3 regions of the Shewanella mangrovisoli genome follow, and region 2 is predicted to be linked to each of the others. Evidence: predicted binding sites of a transcription regulator. Region 2 holds the regulator's gene; each other region holds the start of a gene.
What was found. The regulator MetJ, encoded in region 2, represses methionine synthesis genes. The targets are predictions, from matches to a motif close to TAGACGTCTAGACGTCTA.
Positions count from the first base shown of each region.

Region 1: the regulator MetJ is predicted to act here: its motif matches at 3,885-3,902, upstream of metK (methionine adenosyltransferase).
Region 3: the regulator MetJ is predicted to act here: its motif matches at 1,581-1,598, upstream of serA (phosphoglycerate dehydrogenase).

Region 1 is NZ_CP080412.1:3,849,670-3,855,548, reverse strand. Features, by position in the region: gene K0H60_RS16825 (EAL domain-containing protein) at 1-1,769, shown strand, start outside; gene K0H60_RS16820 (hypothetical protein) at 1,762-2,103, shown strand; gene K0H60_RS16815 (hypothetical protein) at 2,110-2,559, opposite strand; gene metK (methionine adenosyltransferase) at 2,691-3,842, opposite strand; gene tkt (transketolase) at 4,322-5,879, shown strand, end outside.
Region 2 is NZ_CP080412.1:4,160,410-4,166,288, reverse strand. Features, by position in the region: gene nrfD (NrfD/PsrC family molybdoenzyme membrane anchor subunit) at 1-943, shown strand, start outside; gene K0H60_RS18115 (sulfite exporter TauE/SafE family protein) at 1,066-1,809, opposite strand; gene metJ (met regulon transcriptional regulator MetJ) at 1,918-2,232, opposite strand; gene metB (cystathionine gamma-synthase) at 2,455-3,618, shown strand; gene K0H60_RS18100 (bifunctional aspartate kinase/homoserine dehydrogenase II) at 3,630-5,879, shown strand, end outside.
Region 3 is NZ_CP080412.1:3,906,668-3,912,546, reverse strand. Features, by position in the region: gene ygfZ (tRNA-modifying protein YgfZ) at 1-124, opposite strand, end outside; gene serA (phosphoglycerate dehydrogenase) at 262-1,491, opposite strand; gene K0H60_RS17095 (DUF2238 domain-containing protein) at 1,647-2,255, shown strand; gene K0H60_RS17090 (helix-turn-helix transcriptional regulator) at 2,623-3,288, shown strand; gene K0H60_RS17085 (curlin) at 3,459-4,967, opposite strand; gene K0H60_RS17080 (curlin) at 4,983-5,402, opposite strand; gene K0H60_RS17075 (S8 family serine peptidase) at 5,803-5,879, shown strand, end outside.

The sequences.
Region 1 (5,879 bases), 310 kb from region 2:
ATCTACAACTGTCGGCAATTGTGGTGTGTTCTTTGTCGCTCAGTATTTTACTCGCCATTAATGCTCAAGATACGGGTAATGTATTTAATCTCGATTATGTGCGCGCCATTTTGGCAGACCCACGCATTGCGGTTTTGCCAATTATCTCTGCCTATTTATTACGTTTTTTGAGTGCATGGAAGGGGCTGCAACTGATTAAAGCGAAGGCGCTGAGTCGTTACTTAAAGCAACATTTAAATTTATTCTTCCCTATAGTGATTGGTTTTATCGGTCTGTTTGCCATCGTTGCCGAAGCTTCTATCTTTTTAGAATGGTTATTTGCGCCATTTATAGAAGGGTTGCAGCAAGCGAGCCTCGGCGTGCAACTGTTTATGCGGATCCTGCTCACCCATGTGCTCTGGTGTTTTGGAGTGCATGGCGATAACGCCTATCTACTGCTGATTGGCGTCGATAATGGTTTAATGCAACTGGTGCCGCATTTAACGGCGAGCCAGTTTATGGACTTGTTTATTCTCTACGGCGGTAGCGGTGCCACTCTATCGCTGATCATTGCCATTTTTATTGGCGCTAAAGACAGTGCCACTCGGCATATTGCCAAAATTGCCACACCCTTTGCGATTTTTAACATCAATGAAATTCTGATTTACGGCCTACCGATTATCTTTAATCCGCGCTTATTAGTGCCGTTTATCCTATCCCCACTGGTTAATTTTATCTTAGCTTACAGTGCTATCCATGTTGGGATCTTAAGCTTCGAGGGGCACAGTTTTCCTTGGATCACACCGCCATTGCTCAACGCTTACATTGCCAGCGGCCATATCAGTGCGGTGTTTTTCCAAGTGTTATTGATAGGACTTGGGGTATTGATTTATCTGCCCTTTGTACGGCGTTTCTCCTTGATGTCTGAGCATTATGAGTTTGATAGCGAGTTAATCAAACGCGTGCAGTTTCAAGCAGATATCGACCGCATGACGGAGCAGCATTATTCACAGCAGCAGTCCGAATCACTTAAGGCCGAATTAAACCTCGAGAAGACCATCAAAGAAGTCTTGGCGGGTGAGTTGCAACTACACTATCAGCCTAAAATTGCCTTAAGCACTAATCATGTTGTTGGATATGAAGCGCTTATTCGCCTGAAGGATGAACATGGTAGGTTAAAGGGGCCATATTTTATTGATGCCTTTCAGCGTGCAGGCTATTCCCATATCATCGACCGCTTTGTGATTAATACGGTTGCAGAGGATCTCGCTCGCTGGGAATTAGAAGGCTTTTACCCAAAAGTGAGCATCAATATCGACCCAAACAATATTACCGATCCCCAATTGTTGGCGACCATGAATGAAAGGTTAGGCAGCGTCGCCAACCGAGTCGAAATTGAGATGTTAGAATCGGCCTTTATGTTGGATTTAAATCGTATCGATAACAGCATGAAGCAGCTTAAACAACATGGGTTTAGCTTTTTCTTAGATGACTTCGGGACAGGGTTTTCTAGCTTAAGTTTACTGAGTCGGATCAATGTGGATGGCATTAAGCTCGACCGCAGTATTCTGGCCAACACCAGTGAGCCCAAAGGGCGTACCTTGTATCTGCAAATCTGTAAGCTTTGTAATAGTTTAGGCTTCAGTTTGATTGCCGAAGGAGTTGAAACCCCTGAAGAAGCCGAGTTTGTTAACGCGGCGGGGGTGAGTTATGTGCAGGGCTGGTTATACGCTAAGGCGATGCCAGGACCCGAGGCTAAAGCCTTTTGGTTGGAGAGAAATAGTGAGTGATACCTTGGTCAGCAATCTGCTGACGACATACGCCAATGCCAATTTGTCGGCTTGGGATAATTTGCGAGTCTTATTATCCGAGTGCGCGTTGCAGCAATGTACAGCCCGTGGATTTGAAGTCGATTGCGACGATAGTCGCCCCCACTATTGGCTGCAGATTGAGGATTGTTGGCTCGATTGCGGCAGAACCAATGCCTACAGTGCGGCTATAGAACGTTTAACACTTGAGGCCGTTCAAGGTGCAAGGATTATCGGCGTGCAAGAATGTGCACTGTTATCCGCCGCGCAGATAAACCTGCTGTGTATGCAAAACGCCCATTTTGACCACTGTTAATCCGAATCAAAGGATTAACCATTCTCCCGTCGGATAATTCCCTTGATAGCCAAAAGGAAGCCGTCCTTGTAAGTACCAGGCTAAACGTTCTTGGGTAAATTCTGAGAGCGTTGCATCGGCTAGCAGTAAAGTGGCTAAGGTATCGGCATCATCTGACACCAGTGCGCAAATCTCAGCAACGGGCATTATTTTCCACGTTTCCAGATAGGCGGTTTTCGCGATTTGAGCGACGATTTCGCTAGAGACTTGGGGCTTTAATCTGTCGGCCTGCTGATGGTCGCTAACGCATAAGCTTTCATAGGGTTCGGAGTAGGGCGGTTCGAAAAAACGGTCGGGATCCTTTTCAAGATAAGTGGTGATTTCTTCAAGGCTGCCTAAGGTTTTGGTCATGGGCTCGTTATGGCCCACCTTGGTCGCCCAAGAACAGGATTGGAGTTGTGCGATTAACGACTTCATTGAGTCCCTGTCTTTTGCCCGCAAATAAAGCCATCTTGCTGATTATGATGGGGTTAGGCAATGCATCCTAAGCATAAAAAAACCGCCCTTAGGCGGTTTTTTTACAAGCGAAAGCGTGATCTTAATGCAGATTATAGACCTGCATCGGCCCGCAGTGCGTCAGCTTTATCCGTCGCTTCCCAAGGGAACTCGTTACGGCCAAAGTGACCATAAGCGGCGGTTGCTTGATAAATTGGGCGAGCCAGGTTCAACATTTCAGTCAGGCCGTATGGACGCAGGTCGAAGTGTTGACGGACTAACTTGATTAAGACTTCTTCAGACACTTTACCAGTACCGAAGGTCTCAACGCTGATAGACGTAGGTTCAGCCACACCGATAGCGTAAGACACTTGGATCTCACAACGGTCCGCTAAGCCTGCTGCAACGATGTTTTTCGCTACATAACGGGCAGCATAGGCCGCACTACGGTCAACTTTTGATGGGTCTTTACCAGAGAAAGCACCACCACCGTGACGTGCCATACCGCCGTAGGTATCTACGATGATCTTACGACCGGTTAAACCACAGTCACCCATTGGGCCACCGATAACGAAACGGCCAGTTGGGTTGATGAAGTATTTAGTGTCCTTGTTCAGCCATTGTGCTGGCAGAACTGGCTTGATGATGGTTTCCATCACGCCTTCGATCAGATCCGCTTGGGCGATGTCTGGGCTGTGTTGGGTAGACAGTACGATCGCATCGATACCAACAATTTTGTTGTCTTCGTAAGCGAAGGTGACTTGGCTTTTCGCATCTGGGCGTAACCATGGCAGAGTGCCATCTTTACGTACTTCTGATTGGCGCTTCACTAATGCGTGGGCATAGGTGATTGGCGCTGGCATCAGAATGTCAGTTTCGTTGCTGGCATAACCAAACATTAAACCTTGGTCGCCGGCACCTTGTTCTTTTGGATCGGCACGGTCGACACCTTGGTTGATGTCTGGAGACTGTTTACCAATCGCATTTAATACTGCGCAAGAATCGGCATCGAAGCCCATATCGGAATGGACATAACCAATTTCACGAACCGTTTTACGGGTCAGCTCTTCAATATCAACCCAGGCAGAGGTGGTCACTTCGCCACCTACTAATACCATGCCAGTTTTGACATATGTTTCGCACGCAACACGTGCTTTAGGATCTTGGGCCAGAATCGCGTCTAGCACAGCATCAGAAATCTGATCTGCAATCTTATCGGGATGACCTTCTGAGACCGACTCAGAAGTAAACAAGTGCTTTGCCATAGTAGGAAAATCTCGTCGTTAGCAATCAAACGTGTAGAAGCATCTACATCTAGACGGCTATTTTAGTGGAATTTCCCTTGGTTGACACCCCCTAAACTAAATATTTGTGTGTAAAGTGAGGTAAGCCCCAAATCGGGGAGAGTTTGCGGCGCTGGAGTTTCTGCTCTAACTCAATGAATTGATAGTGGTATGTGGTTTTTGTTCCAGATGAGGTGGGTAAGTTGTCGCTGAGCTAAGCTCAAACCAAGGTTGTAGCCTGATTGCTATGGGACTAAATGTGACAAAGGATATAACATATTTGAATTATTGTATTACAAATATGTTTAATGTGTTTTAAGATGAATTCGCCTAAACCTTCAAAGGTGTAATCCACCAGACTGGACAGTGGAATGCAATTTTCGTTTGCGTCGCTTCGCTATGTAGGGGAAAATATGCGTCCAAATTGCCCGCTAGACCCCACAAATTAAGCAGGAGAGAGCATGTCTTCCCGTAAAGTACTCGCCAACGCAATCCGTGCGTTAAGTATGGATGCAGTTCAAAAAGCAAACTCAGGCCACCCTGGCGCCCCAATGGGCATGGCAGATATTGCTGAAGTGCTGTGGAATGATTTCCTTAAGCACAATCCGAACAATCCGAAATGGGTAGATAGAGATCGTTTTATCCTCTCTAACGGTCACGGATCTATGCTGATCTACTCTTTATTACACCTGACTGGCTACGACCTGCCTATCGATGAACTGAAGCAATTCCGTCAGTTACATTCAAAAACCCCGGGTCACCCAGAATACGGTTACACCCCAGGTGTTGAAACCACCACTGGCCCATTAGGGGCGGGGATCAGCAACGCTGTGGGTATGGCGATTGCAGAAAAAACCTTAGCGGCACAGTTCAACCGTGAAGGTCACGATATTGTTGACCACTACACTTACTGCTTCCTCGGCGATGGCTGCTTGATGGAAGGTATTTCCCACGAAGCTTGTTCTCTGGCAGGTACCTTAGGCCTAGGCAAACTGATCGCATTTTGGGATGACAACGGCATCTCTATCGACGGTCATGTTGAAGGCTGGTTTACCGATGACACGCCAAAACGTTTCGAATCATACGGCTGGCACGTGATTGCTAACGTTGATGGTCACGATAGCGATGCGATTCGCGCAGCTATCGAAGCGGCAAAAGCGGTGACCGACAAGCCAACCATGATCTGCTGCAAAACCATTATCGGTTTTGGTTCACCAAACAAATCTGGCAGCCACGATTGCCACGGCGCACCATTAGGTGATGCTGAAATCGCAGCGGCCCGTGAATTCTTAGGCTGGCCACATGCGCCATTCGAAATCCCTGCCGACGTATACGCAGGTTGGGATGCTAAAGAAGCCGGTAACGCCCGTGAAGCGGCTTGGAACGACAAGTTTGCCGCTTACGCTGCTGCTTACCCAGAACTGGCTGCCGAATACGAGCGCCGTGTGCTGAAAGGTGAATTACCAGCCGATTTCGAAGCTAAAGCGCAAGCATTTATCCAAGAATGCCAAGCGAAAGGCGAAGGCATCGCGAGCCGTAAAGCGTCACAAAACGCGATTGCCGCTTTCGGTGCGGTTCTGCCTGAACTGTTAGGCGGCAGTGCTGACTTAGCGGGTTCTAATCTGACCTTGTGGGCAGGTTCTAAAGGTATTCAAGAAGATCCAGCAGGTAACTACGTGTACTACGGTGTACGTGAGTTCGGTATGAGTGGCATCATGAACGGTGTGTCACTCCATGGTGGTTTCATCAACTACGGCGCGACGTTCATGATGTTCATGGAATACGCACGTAACGCAGTACGTATGTCTGCACTGATGGGCATTCAAAACATCTTCGTTTACACCCATGACTCTATCGGTCAAGGTGAAGATGGTCCAACTCACCAACCAGTTGAGCAATTAGCTAACCTGCGTATGACGCCAAACATGGCGGTATGGCGCCCATGTGACGCGGCTGAAACCGCAGTGGCATGGAAAGCGGCTATCGAACGTCGTCATGCACCAACATCGCTAGTATTCA
Region 2 (5,879 bases):
GAACAATACTTGGGGCGATATGGCGCAATATGATCCCGTCACTTGGCATTGGATCATCGCCGTGTATCTGTTTATGGCGGGCTTATCCGCCGGAAGTTTGCTGATTGGCATTGGCCTGCGTTGGTTTAATAAGGATCAAGCGCAGGGGGAGACCAGTATTCTCAAGGCCGCTGCCATTATTGGCCCAGTGGCCATTTGCCTAGGCTTGGCATGTTTAGTGTTTGATTTAACGAAGCCTTTCCACTTCTGGCTGATTTTAATCAACTATAACTTCCAGTCCGTTATGGCGATTGGGGTATTAGCGCTACTGGCTTACTCACCCTTGGCATTTGCCTACGCGATTCTTGTGCTGCGTGACGAACTGCCAAAGTGGGGCTTAGGTTTCCTCGTGCCTATTGCTAAGCTGCTGATGCCCTTTAGAAAGCTGATTGAAGTGTTGCTGTTTATCCTTGCGATTGGCGTGGGCGCTTATACAGGCTTCTTAATCTCGGCCATGAATGCCTATCCGATGCTGAATACCGCGGTATTGCCGGCGCTGTTTTTAGTCTCTGGTTTATCGGCGGGCGCTGCTGCCAATGCGGTGCTGGCGCTGGTGATGTTCAAGACTGATAGCCACGACAAGACCTTAGCCAAAATGCATGGCTTAGAGCTGCCAGTGATGGCCATCGAAATCATGTTCCTGTTTATGTTGTTTTGCGCCTTGTACTTTAAGGGCGGCGCGGCTGCTGTGGCGCTGGCATCACTCACCTCTGGCGTGTGGGCGAGCGTATTCTGGATTGGCGTGGTTGGGGTTGGTTTTGGTATTCCATTGCTGTTTATGCTGTTGCCTGCCGCGACTCGCCACAGCAAGGGCGCGATGATCATGGTGGCCTGCGCCAGCTTAACCGGCGTGTTAGCACTAAGACACTTTATTGTGTATGCGGGACAAAGCTATCTAAGTTAGTGCTCTGGTGAACTGCAATCTCGATGGGATAAGTCACACATCCCCTGCAAGCAAAAAGCACCGGTAACGGTGCTTTTTTATGGCGGCAATTGGCAGCGATTGGAAGGGGATTATTGCGGTAATTATTGCGGCAATAGCTCAATCACAGATTTCACCGTAAGCACTAAGGCGCTGATAGCGCAGAGGGCTAAGGTTGCCATCTTGGTCTTATGCTTATCCACATTCCCCACCAGTTTACCCGCCACTAAATAGCCTAAAAAGACCGAGGGCAGCAGCATCAGGGATAACCATAAATGCTTGATTTCGAGCAGGCCCGTCACCCCAAGGATGACCAGCGCTATGGTTGAGCTGAAGATAAAGAAGGCTGAGAGTGCGGCGCGAAATTTTGAGGCATCCTTACCCGCTAACAAAATCGCCATCGGTGGGCCACCAATGGCGGCAATATTACCGAAGATCCCCGATACCACGCCCGCGCCAAACAGAGTCGCTTTATTCACTGGCAGGCTGAATTTATACAGGCTCAGCACCACGGCGACCGCCACAATGCCAGCAATCGCCAGACCAAGAATCGGCTGCGGCGCAAACAGCAACAGGCTGGCACCGATAAAACCTCCGGGCACTCGACCAATCAGCGCATATTGCAAGCCGTTGAATTCTAAATGGCCGCGCTCACGCAGTAGGGTGAGCAGGGCGATGGAAAAACCCATCACAATCACCGGGGCTGGCACTAATTCGGGGTCGACAATATACAGCAGCGGACTCGCCACCACAGCAAGACCAAAGCCAATCAGACTCTGGGTGAGGGCACCTAAAAACACAATCACAGACGCAATGGCGAGCGTTTGTGGATCTATCAAGGAGAACATAGGATTCCATCAAAAACAAAATAGGGATCGTTACTCTAACCCATCAGGCAAGATGAGTATTAACGATCCCTAATAATTAGTTACGGCAGGATTATGGACGCCTGAGCGTTATTCCATATCTTCCCACTCGATCCCCATTTCGTCCATCAACCGTTTCGCTTCGGCGGGAATGCTGTCTGGGCTATCTTTCGACAGATCGGCATCATTAGGCAGAGGCTGGCCGGTGTAGGCATGCAAAAATGCTTCACACAAGAGTTCGCTATTGGTGGCGTGGCGCAGGTTGTTCACCTGACGACGGGTACGTTCATCCGTGAGGACTTTTAGCACTTTGAGCGGAATAGACACAGTAATTTTCTTTACTTGTTCATTCTTCTTGCCATGTTCAGCATAGGGGCTGATGTATTCCCCATTCCATTCAGTCATTGACTCACCTGTTATAACGCTAAATTCGGGGCAGATTTTAAACCCTTACAGATAACAGTCAAATTATTGCTACTATTTCTTAGTGATTGCAAACAGATTTCTTTATGTTTAGACGTCTAAACGTCTTAACGCCTATTGACGATGCCACTGGGCTTAGGTACATTTAGACGTCCAGACATCTCTTTGCGAACTTAGGAGTTCCCGATGACCGCAGGCAAATTAGTGACCGAACGTCAATTAGCCACATTAGCAGTGCGTCAGGGTATCGAAAGCGATACTCAGTATGGCGCTGTGGTGCCGCCAATTTACCTGTCGACGAATTACGCCTTCGATGGTCATAAAAATCCTCGCGAATTTGATTACAGCCGTTCCGGCAATCCTACCCGCAGCATCCTAGGTGATGCCCTAGCTAAGCTGGAAAAGGGCGCAACTGGTGTGGTGACTTGCACTGGTATGGCGGCCATTACCTTAGTGACTACGTTGCTTGGCCCTGATGACTTGCTGGTGGTGCCCCACGATTGCTACGGCGGTTCGTACCGTTTATTCACTAACTTGGCTAAAAAGGGCCAATTTAAACTGCTGGTGGTCGATCAAACCGACGCTCAAGCGCTCGAGCAAGCTATCGCCCAGCAACCTAAGATGGTGTGGATTGAAACCCCCTCTAACCCTCTGCTGCGAGTCGTCGATATCGAAGCTATCGCGAAGGCGAGCCACGCCGTGGGCGCTTTAGTGGTGGTGGACAACACTTTCCTCTCGCCAATTTTGCAGCAACCGCTGTTACTGGGTGCCGATATCGTTATCCACTCCACCACTAAGTACATCAATGGCCACAGCGATGTGGTGGGCGGCGCTGTGATCGCCAAAGATCCTCAACTCGGTGAGACCTTACATTGGTGGTCGAACACCTTAGGCTTAACGGGGTCAGCTTTCGACAGTTATCAAACCCTGCGTGGCCTGCGTACCTTAGCCGTACGCATTCGTGAGCACCAAAGCAATGCCCAGCGTATTGTGGATGTGCTGACAAGTAGCCCAGTGGTGAGCAAAGTGTATTACCCAGGCCTTGCGGAACACCCCGGCCATGCCATTGCCGCCAAGCAGCAAAAAGGCTTTGGCGCTATGCTGAGTTTTGAGCTTAAGGGCGGCGAGGCTGAAGTGGTCGCCTTTTTAGATGCCTTAAGTTTATTCAGCGTGGCCGAGAGCTTAGGTGGCGTTGAGAGTCTCGTGGCCGTGCCCGCGACTATGACACACAGGGCGATGGAGCCCCAAGCGCGTTATGAAGCTGGCATTAAAGACACCCTATTACGTTTGTCGGTTGGTATTGAAGATGCCGACGACTTAGTTGCAGATATTCAAGCAGGATTGGCCGCCGTCGCGGCTTGTCAGTAGAGGAATTCGAGATGGCACGTTGTCACTTACATAAATTTGGTGGTTCCAGCTTAGCCGATGCCGATTGTTATCGCCGAGTCGCCCATATTCTGTTAACCCATGGTCATAGTGATGATCTGGTGGTGGTGTCTGCCGCGGGTAAAACCACTAACTTTTTATATAAATTATTGTCCCTGCGCGATAGCAACCAATTATGGCAAGAAGAGTTGCAAGTCCTTATCAGTTATCAGCAAGGCTTGATTGAGCAGCTGTTATCCAATGAGCAAGCGCGGGATCTGCGTGAGCGTTTAACTACGGATAAAGCCCAGTTAATCAGTCTATTATCTTTAGATTCCCGTAACGATTACCAAATTAGCCATGTGGTGAGCTTTGGTGAACGTTGGTCGGCGCGCCTGATGGCCGCGCTGCTGCGTGAATCGGGTGTCGCCGCAAGTCATGTGGATGCCTGTTCGATTCTCGTGGCCGACGAGGCCGCCGTGCCGCAAATTCGTGTGCAAGAATCCCGTACCAAAGTGCAAGCTTTACTGGCCGCGCATCCTAACGAGCGTTTAGTGATCACAGGTTTTATCTGCGCCAACGAGCGTGGCGATACCTTGCTATTGGGTCGCAATGGCTCTGACTTTAGTGCCAGCTTAATTGCTAGCCTTGCCGACATTGAACGCGTGACCATTTGGACCGACGTTGAAGGGGTATTTAACGCCGATCCGAATAAGATCAACGATGCGAAATTACTCAAGAGCATGTCCCTCGCCGAAGCCGACCGCTTGGCGCGTTTAGGCTCGCCCGTGTTGCATTCACGCACTTTGCAGCCGCTATTTAACACTGAGGTGAGCCTGGCCGTGCGCTCAAGCTACGCCTCCCATACCGACTTTACCCTGATTGCTCCCCACAGTTCCTCGGCGAGTGCGCCCGTGGTGACCAACCTGAATGCCGTGGTGTTATTTGGCTTTAAGATTGCGGGCGATGTGGCCAGCCTGCTCGAGCAATTAGTCGAAGCGGGGTTAACGCCGCTGGCCCATTGGGTATCGGCGCATCAACGACTCGAACTTGCCTACACCGCTGAAAACCAGAAACAAGTACAAAAGTTATTGGATGCACAGGCCGAAGCCCTCGGCATTAAGGAGCTGCAAATTAATACCGAACTCGGTTTAGTGGCGCTTGTGAGTGCCGATGCCGAGCATTATCGCCGCAGCTTTGCCCGTTTACTGAGCCGCGACGCTAAGCCTTTGTTCAGTGGTGACTTAAGTCTGGTGACCTTAGTGCCACAGTCGCAGGTTAATCTGCTGACGCAAAAAGTGCATCGCCGCTGTGCTGGTCCACGTAAACGCATTGGTGTATTACTGCTGGGTGTGGGCAATATTGGCGAGGCGTGGGTGAAGCTGTTTAAGTCAGTTTCTCCCTCGTTGAATCAAGAGCTTGAAGCACGTGTCGAACTCGTCGGTTTAGTGAGTTCCAGCAAAGCCCTGATCAAGTCTGTGGCTGTGGATTTAGAAAACTGGCAGCAGGAATTCGATGCCGAGGCAACACCTTGGCAATATGATCACTTATTCGAACAATTAGAACAACTTAACTGTGATGAACTGATTGCATTAGATATCAGCGCCAGCGCCAGTTTAACCCTGCAATACCCAGAGTTTTTCGAGCGCGGCATCCATATGGTCAGCGCGAACAAGCTTGCGGGTTCAGGCCCGCTGCCGTTCTACCGCGAGCTGAAGGAGCAACTCGGTTATCGCCGTCTATTCTGGCGCTATAACGCCAGCTGCGGCGCGGGTCTACCTATCCAGCACGCCTTAAACGATTTGCGTAACAGTGGCGATAGCGTTGAAGCTGTTGGCGGGATTTTCTCTGGTACCCTGTGTTGGTTATTCGAGAAATACGATACCAGCAAACCCTTCTCGGAATTAGTGGTTGAAGCGCGTGGCCTCGGCATTACCGAACCCGATCCCCGCGACGATCTTTCTGGCCGCGATATGCAGCGCAAGCTGCTGATTTTAGCCCGTGAAATCGGTCTTGAAATCGAGCTTGAGGATATTGAGCTGCGCTCCTTAGTGCCAGCCCATTTAGCGGATATTCCGCTGGAACAATTCCTTGCTCGTATCGGTGAGTTGGATGATGAATTGCAGCAACAATACGGCGCTGCGGCAGAGCAAAATAAAGTGCTCAGATATGTCGCCTCCTTGGACAATAGTGGCGCGACCCTAAAAGCCGAGGTGGGATTACAGTGGATTGATGCGAATCATCCCTACGCTAATCTCACGCCC
Region 3 (5,879 bases), 250 kb from region 2:
GGATAAAACTGCGCCCCTGTTCACCGACTACTTTGATGAGGCCGAGGTGGGATAGGTTGGCGAGCATAAGTGGAGGCATGGAGGCGTCCAGATCCCAAGTGGGTGTCGAAACTGCAATAGTCATAGCGGAGATCCTGAAAATGAAGACGATGCAAGAGGCTAGATTGTAGCGGAATTAAGCGGCGCTCAAAAGCATAAGGCGCACATATCTTGAATGAAATGTGCGCCTTATAAATTCACTCAAGCTGAGTGCTTAAAGCATTAGAACAATACGCGGGTGCGCAGTGTGCCTTCAATGGCCTTAAGTTCAACCAAGGCTTCTTCGGCTTGGTGAGTATCGACTTCCATCACCACATAACCGATTTCTGCAGTGGTTTGCAGGTACTGAGCGGCAATGTTGATGCCTTTTTCAGAGAAGGCTTTGTTGATTTTGATTAGCACGCCAGGACGGTTTTGGTGAATGTGCAGTAAGCGCGAAATGCCTTTGTGCATTGGCAGCGACACTTCAGGGAAGTTAACCGCAGATACGGTCGAACCGTTGTCAGAGTATTTAGCTAACTTACCGGCAACTTCGATACCGATGTTTTCCTGGGCTTCGGCAGTACTGCCACCCACGTGCGGAGTCAGCAGCACGTTATCTAAACCACGTAATGGGCTGATAAATTCATCATCATTCGATTGTGGCTCGACGGGGAATACGTCGATGGCCGCACCCGCAAGGTGACGCTCTTTAAGGGCGACCGTTAGGGCATCGATATCGACCACAGTACCGCGTGAGGCGTTGATAAAGATGCTGCCTTTACGCATGGCCGCAAATTCGGCGGTGCTGATCATATCTTTGGTTTGCGCCGTTTCAGGAACGTGCAAACTGATCACATCGGACTGTGCCAGTAATTGTTCCATCGAATGGATTTGCTGGGCATTGCCTAATGGTAGTTTGTCTTCGATATCGAAAAACACCACGCGCATGCCTAAGGTTTCAGCCAAGATCCCGAGCTGTGTACCGATATGGCCATAACCTATCACACCTAAGGTTTTGCCACGGACTTCGTAACTGCCGGCTGCCGTCTTCATCCAGCCACCACGGTGGGCGATAGCATTACGTTCAGGAATGCCGCGCATCAGCATGATGATTTCGCCTAATACCAGTTCAGCCACGCTGCGGGTATTAGAGAATGGTGCGTTAAATACTGGGATACCGAGTAATTCGGCGGTCGCCAGATCCACTTGGTTAGTACCGATACAGAAACAACCAATCGCAATCAGTTTTTCGGCACGCTTCAATACCTCAGCCGTTAATTGGGTACGGGAACGAATACCAACAAAGTGAGCATCTTTGATGGACTCGAGCAGGGCTTCATCACCTAAGGAGGCTTTGTGATACTCGATATTGGTGTATCCAGCACGTTCAAATACATCGACCGCAGATTGGTGGACGCCTTCCAACAACAGGATCTTGATCTTATCCTTGTCCAGCGAATGTTTCGCCATGATATGGGTACCCTCTAATTAATTGAAATAGTTCTGTGTGATATGCTGACAACCTTGGCCTTCCAAAGTAGCACTTTTTTTGCTCACTGTGGAGGGCTAGATGGCTAAAGTTAATATTCTAGAATTAGAACAATATCGCATAAGAGGAAGGAACATTGAATAACAAAATCATTTGGTGCGGTATTTACCTCTCAGTTTTAATATGGTCGGCGATAAAACCCGCAGATCCATTCACTTGGTGGCTTGAAGCCTTGCCCGCATTAGTGGCCGTGCCCTTGCTCTTTTTTACCCGCAAGCGTTTTCCGCTGACGCCCTTAGTGTATTTTTTGGTGCTAGTGCATTGCTGTGTGTTGTTTGTTGGCGCGCACTATACCTATGCCGAAGTGCCACTGTTCGACACGATTGCCCAGTGGATGGGGACAGAGCGCAACAACTACGACAAGGTAGGACATTTTGCTCAAGGTTTTATTCCGGCCATGTTAGCCCGTGAGATTATGTTACGTAATCAAGCCGTTAAACCTGGAGCCTGGTGTGCCTTTCTCGTCACCTGCTTTGTGCTGGCCTTCAGCGCCTTCTACGAACTGATTGAATGGTGGGTGGCCGCCGCGACGGGCGAAGGCGCCGAGGCCTTTTTAGGTACTCAGGGTTATGTGTGGGATACCCAATCGGATATGTTTTTAGCCTTGATTGGGGCCATTGTCGCACTAATCAGTTTGTCCCGTGTGCAGGATAAGCAAATCGCAAAACTAATCGGTCAGGCTTAGGCTCAAACACTTACCGAAAAATCCCCTCTAAGTCTCACTTAGAGGGGATTTTTTATGCCTCAAACCGTCATTGTTTTCTGTTAAATTTTTGTGTCAACTTTCGATTGAGAGCTTTATAGACTAAGGTGTAACCTGATTGTTCCGTCGATAAGCTTCAGGATTAATCACTGTTTAGTGATAAAGCCTTGGTCTGTTAGTCGAACTTACTATAAAAAAAGAGTGATTATTTAGTACATTCGGGTGATGGCATTCATGCGGTAACTAGTCAAAATGGGCTATGTTAATTAATTGTATTTTTGTGCATTTGCACGCTTAAGTTCAATATTAGACTAATAAAGACGAAATACTTTTCAGGGAGAAGAGTAAATTGAGTACTATCAATGAGTTAGTTTTTCTGCATCAAGTGGCAGCGCCTTGCCATTTGGCGATACTAGCAGAATCTATCGGGTTAAAAACACGGATTGTTAAACAGGCTTCTGAGTTAAATTTAGATAAAGGACAGCGCAGTTTCTGTTTAATCGCCCAAAAGGGCGCGGCCTTAGACAATAAAGGGATCCCACTCTTAGCGTCACGTCTTGTGCCACATGTTCCCGTCGCTTTGTATCAAGTCGAGCGTAATTCTTTAGATCAAGAGTCAGCCATGCTGCTGGGGATCCGCGGTCTGTTATTTGCAGATCAGCGGATGGATTTGATGCTAACGGGGCTGCGTAAAATGGTGGCCGACGAACTTTGGTACGATAGAACCTTGCTCAGTAAGATGTTTCGCCGTGTGGTGCAAAAGTTGGATGGGCAAAATGAGATGCCCGCCGATACCGTAGCCATGTTGCAAGCGCTTACCTCCAGAGAGAGGACCATTATTCAGTTCGTCTCCAGTGGGGCGCGCAATAAGGAGATTGCCCATAGACTCTGCATCAGTGAGCATACGGTGAAGGCGCATATTTCCTCTATTTTCCGTAAGACCCAGTCTCGCAATCGCGTTGAACTATTACGTTGGGCGCAAACTTATCAAACCCATTTTGAGTTTTGCAGTTAAGCCTTAAGCTCGCTAAGGTGAGGTGTGAGTGAGCGGGGATGGTGATTTACATCGGCAAGATTCGACAAGCGCTAACTCACTTTAGCACTTTATACGCAAATAAAAACGGGAACATAATTCATGTTCCCGTTTTTATTGAGCCGTCTACTGCAGACGGCTATCGATAAAAATTAGTACTGAACAACAGTTGCAACGTTCATATCACCGCTTTGATTAACGCTGATGCTGTTGCTATTGCCAGCTTGTGAACCGACAACTAAGTTGTCATTGCCTGTTTGTGTAATCATTAGGCTGTTGTTGTCACCACGCACGCCAAATGAGCTTGAAGCGAATGAAGTGCCGCTATCGCCACCTACCCAGTTACCGTTACCCGCTTGAGTGATTTGAGCTGAGTTTTCATCACCTTCGATGATTAAATCGATAAGGTTCAGATCACCACGGTGTTGCAGTGCAGTCACATCGGCGTTGTTGTTACCTGTTACGCTAATGATGGTTTCGTTTTGTCCGCCATCTTGCTCAACATCCACTTCGTTGTCGTTACCAACGGCATCCACATAGGCGAAGTTCACATCACCTTCTTGGCTGATTTCGATGCTGTTGTCTTCACCTGTTGCGAAGGCAACCAGCTCGTTGTTATCACCCTTAGAAGATAAGTCGAAGTCGTTGTCAGTACCGTAAGCGCCAAAGGTTGCGAAGTTAGCGTCACCACGTTGTTTTAAGTCAACGTCGTTGCTATCGCCCCATACTTGGAACTCTGCACCGTTGCTGTTGCCACGTTGCTTGATAGTGATATCGTTGTCATTACCTTGAATGTCAGCCACTAAAGTATCGCCTACAGTGTTGCGGTCGCCGTCTTGAGCGATATCAATGCTGTTGTCATCACCCGTGGTCATTGAAAGGTAAGCAGTGTTGTTGCTGCCTTCTTGTTTCATGGTGATATCGTTCTCACTACCCGCTAAGGCGTAAACGAAGCCAGTGTGGCTATCACCCTTTTGATAGATATCGATGCTGTTGTCGTTACCCGCGATGCCTTTAGCCGCACCAAAGTTGTTGTTACCAATCTGTTCAACCGATACGTCGTTGTTATTACCCACGTTTGCGGTCAGGTCGAGTGCGATTAAACCCGCTTGGTTGTTGTTACCGTATTGCTTGATGTCGCCATCGTTATTATCGCCTTGTACGCGGAATACGGCGAAGTTGGCATCACCTTCTTGTTCTACGAAGGCACTGTTTTCGTTGCCAGTGATTTCAACTTGGCTTTCGTTCACTTCACCTAATTGGTTAACAGAAACCAGGTTGTCGCTACCAGTGATGTCGTTGCTGCTTTGGTTGAAGAAACCATCCTGTGCCACTTCAGCGACGTTGTTATTGCCAGTGACGTTAACTGACGCAACATGCCAATCAGTTTGTTGAGTCACTGTGACTTCGTTGGCATCACCCGTTGAGTTAACTTGCGCTTCATGCCACACACCATCTTGTAATACGGTGGCAACTTGGTCGTTACCCGTTTGGGTCACTGCTGCAGCGTTAATCAATCCTGTTTGCGCGACTAAGGTGTCTTGACCTTGGCCAGTTTGCTCGACGTTGATGTCGTTAACGAGACTGGCCGCAAACGCTTGGCCACTTAAGCCAGTTGCAATAGCTAGCGCAATGAGTGATTTTTTCGCTTGTGATTTCATGTGGACTCTCCCTGTTTAATATTGAGTTATTGAGATTGCAGCACCGTCTGCAATCTGCTGGATCGAAAAATTGCCGCTTCCTAGTTGGTTCAACTGCACCAGATTGTCATTGCCAATCTGGGTGATTGAAGCAGTGTTTTGAGTGCCGACTTGCAGTAGTTGGACTTCATTGTTGGAACCAATCTGTGTCACAAGCGAAACGTTATCGTTACCCGCTTGTGTCACATAGGCGCTGTTATCGCTGCCCGACTGGATCACTATTGCTTGGTTTGCCGTACCTTGCTGCACTAGGTCGATAAGGTTATCGCGCCCAGAGCGCTCAATGAGCGCCTGCAGGGTGATAGGCAGTTCACTGACATCCGCCGCTTGGCTGGGCGTCAGACAACTACATAACAAGATGAGCAGTACCAAAAAGCGTGTGTATAGACTTGGCACAAGTGACTCCTTGTATGTATAGGTGTTTTGGCCGAGGTGAAAACACTCCAACCAATTCAGGCATCAAGGTACGAGTCATAGGGCCGAGAGACAATTGGCCGAAAGGGTATTTATTTGTTGGGTGTAATAGCCTGCTTGGTAGGATTAACTTTTGTTAATCCTATGATAAATCAGTTTATTGTCTATTTATGCGCCGTATGCCTTCCCTTTTAACCTACCAAGTCGGTCTAGTAGTTAAGTCGTATTTCGCTGTGGGCGGCTTTTTTAAGTTGAAACATTATGGCAACAATTTACCGGCAAACATGCTGGATGTTCGTTGCTATTATCCAATCAATTTTGAGCGGAGGCTGCGTAATTGCGGTTCCAGAATTTCAACGTAAAGGACTATAGGAAGCTCAATATGTCGATAAAACTCTCACCACTGGCGTTAGCAATTGCAGGAGCGATGACATTGTCAGCCGTGCCTGCTATGGCAAA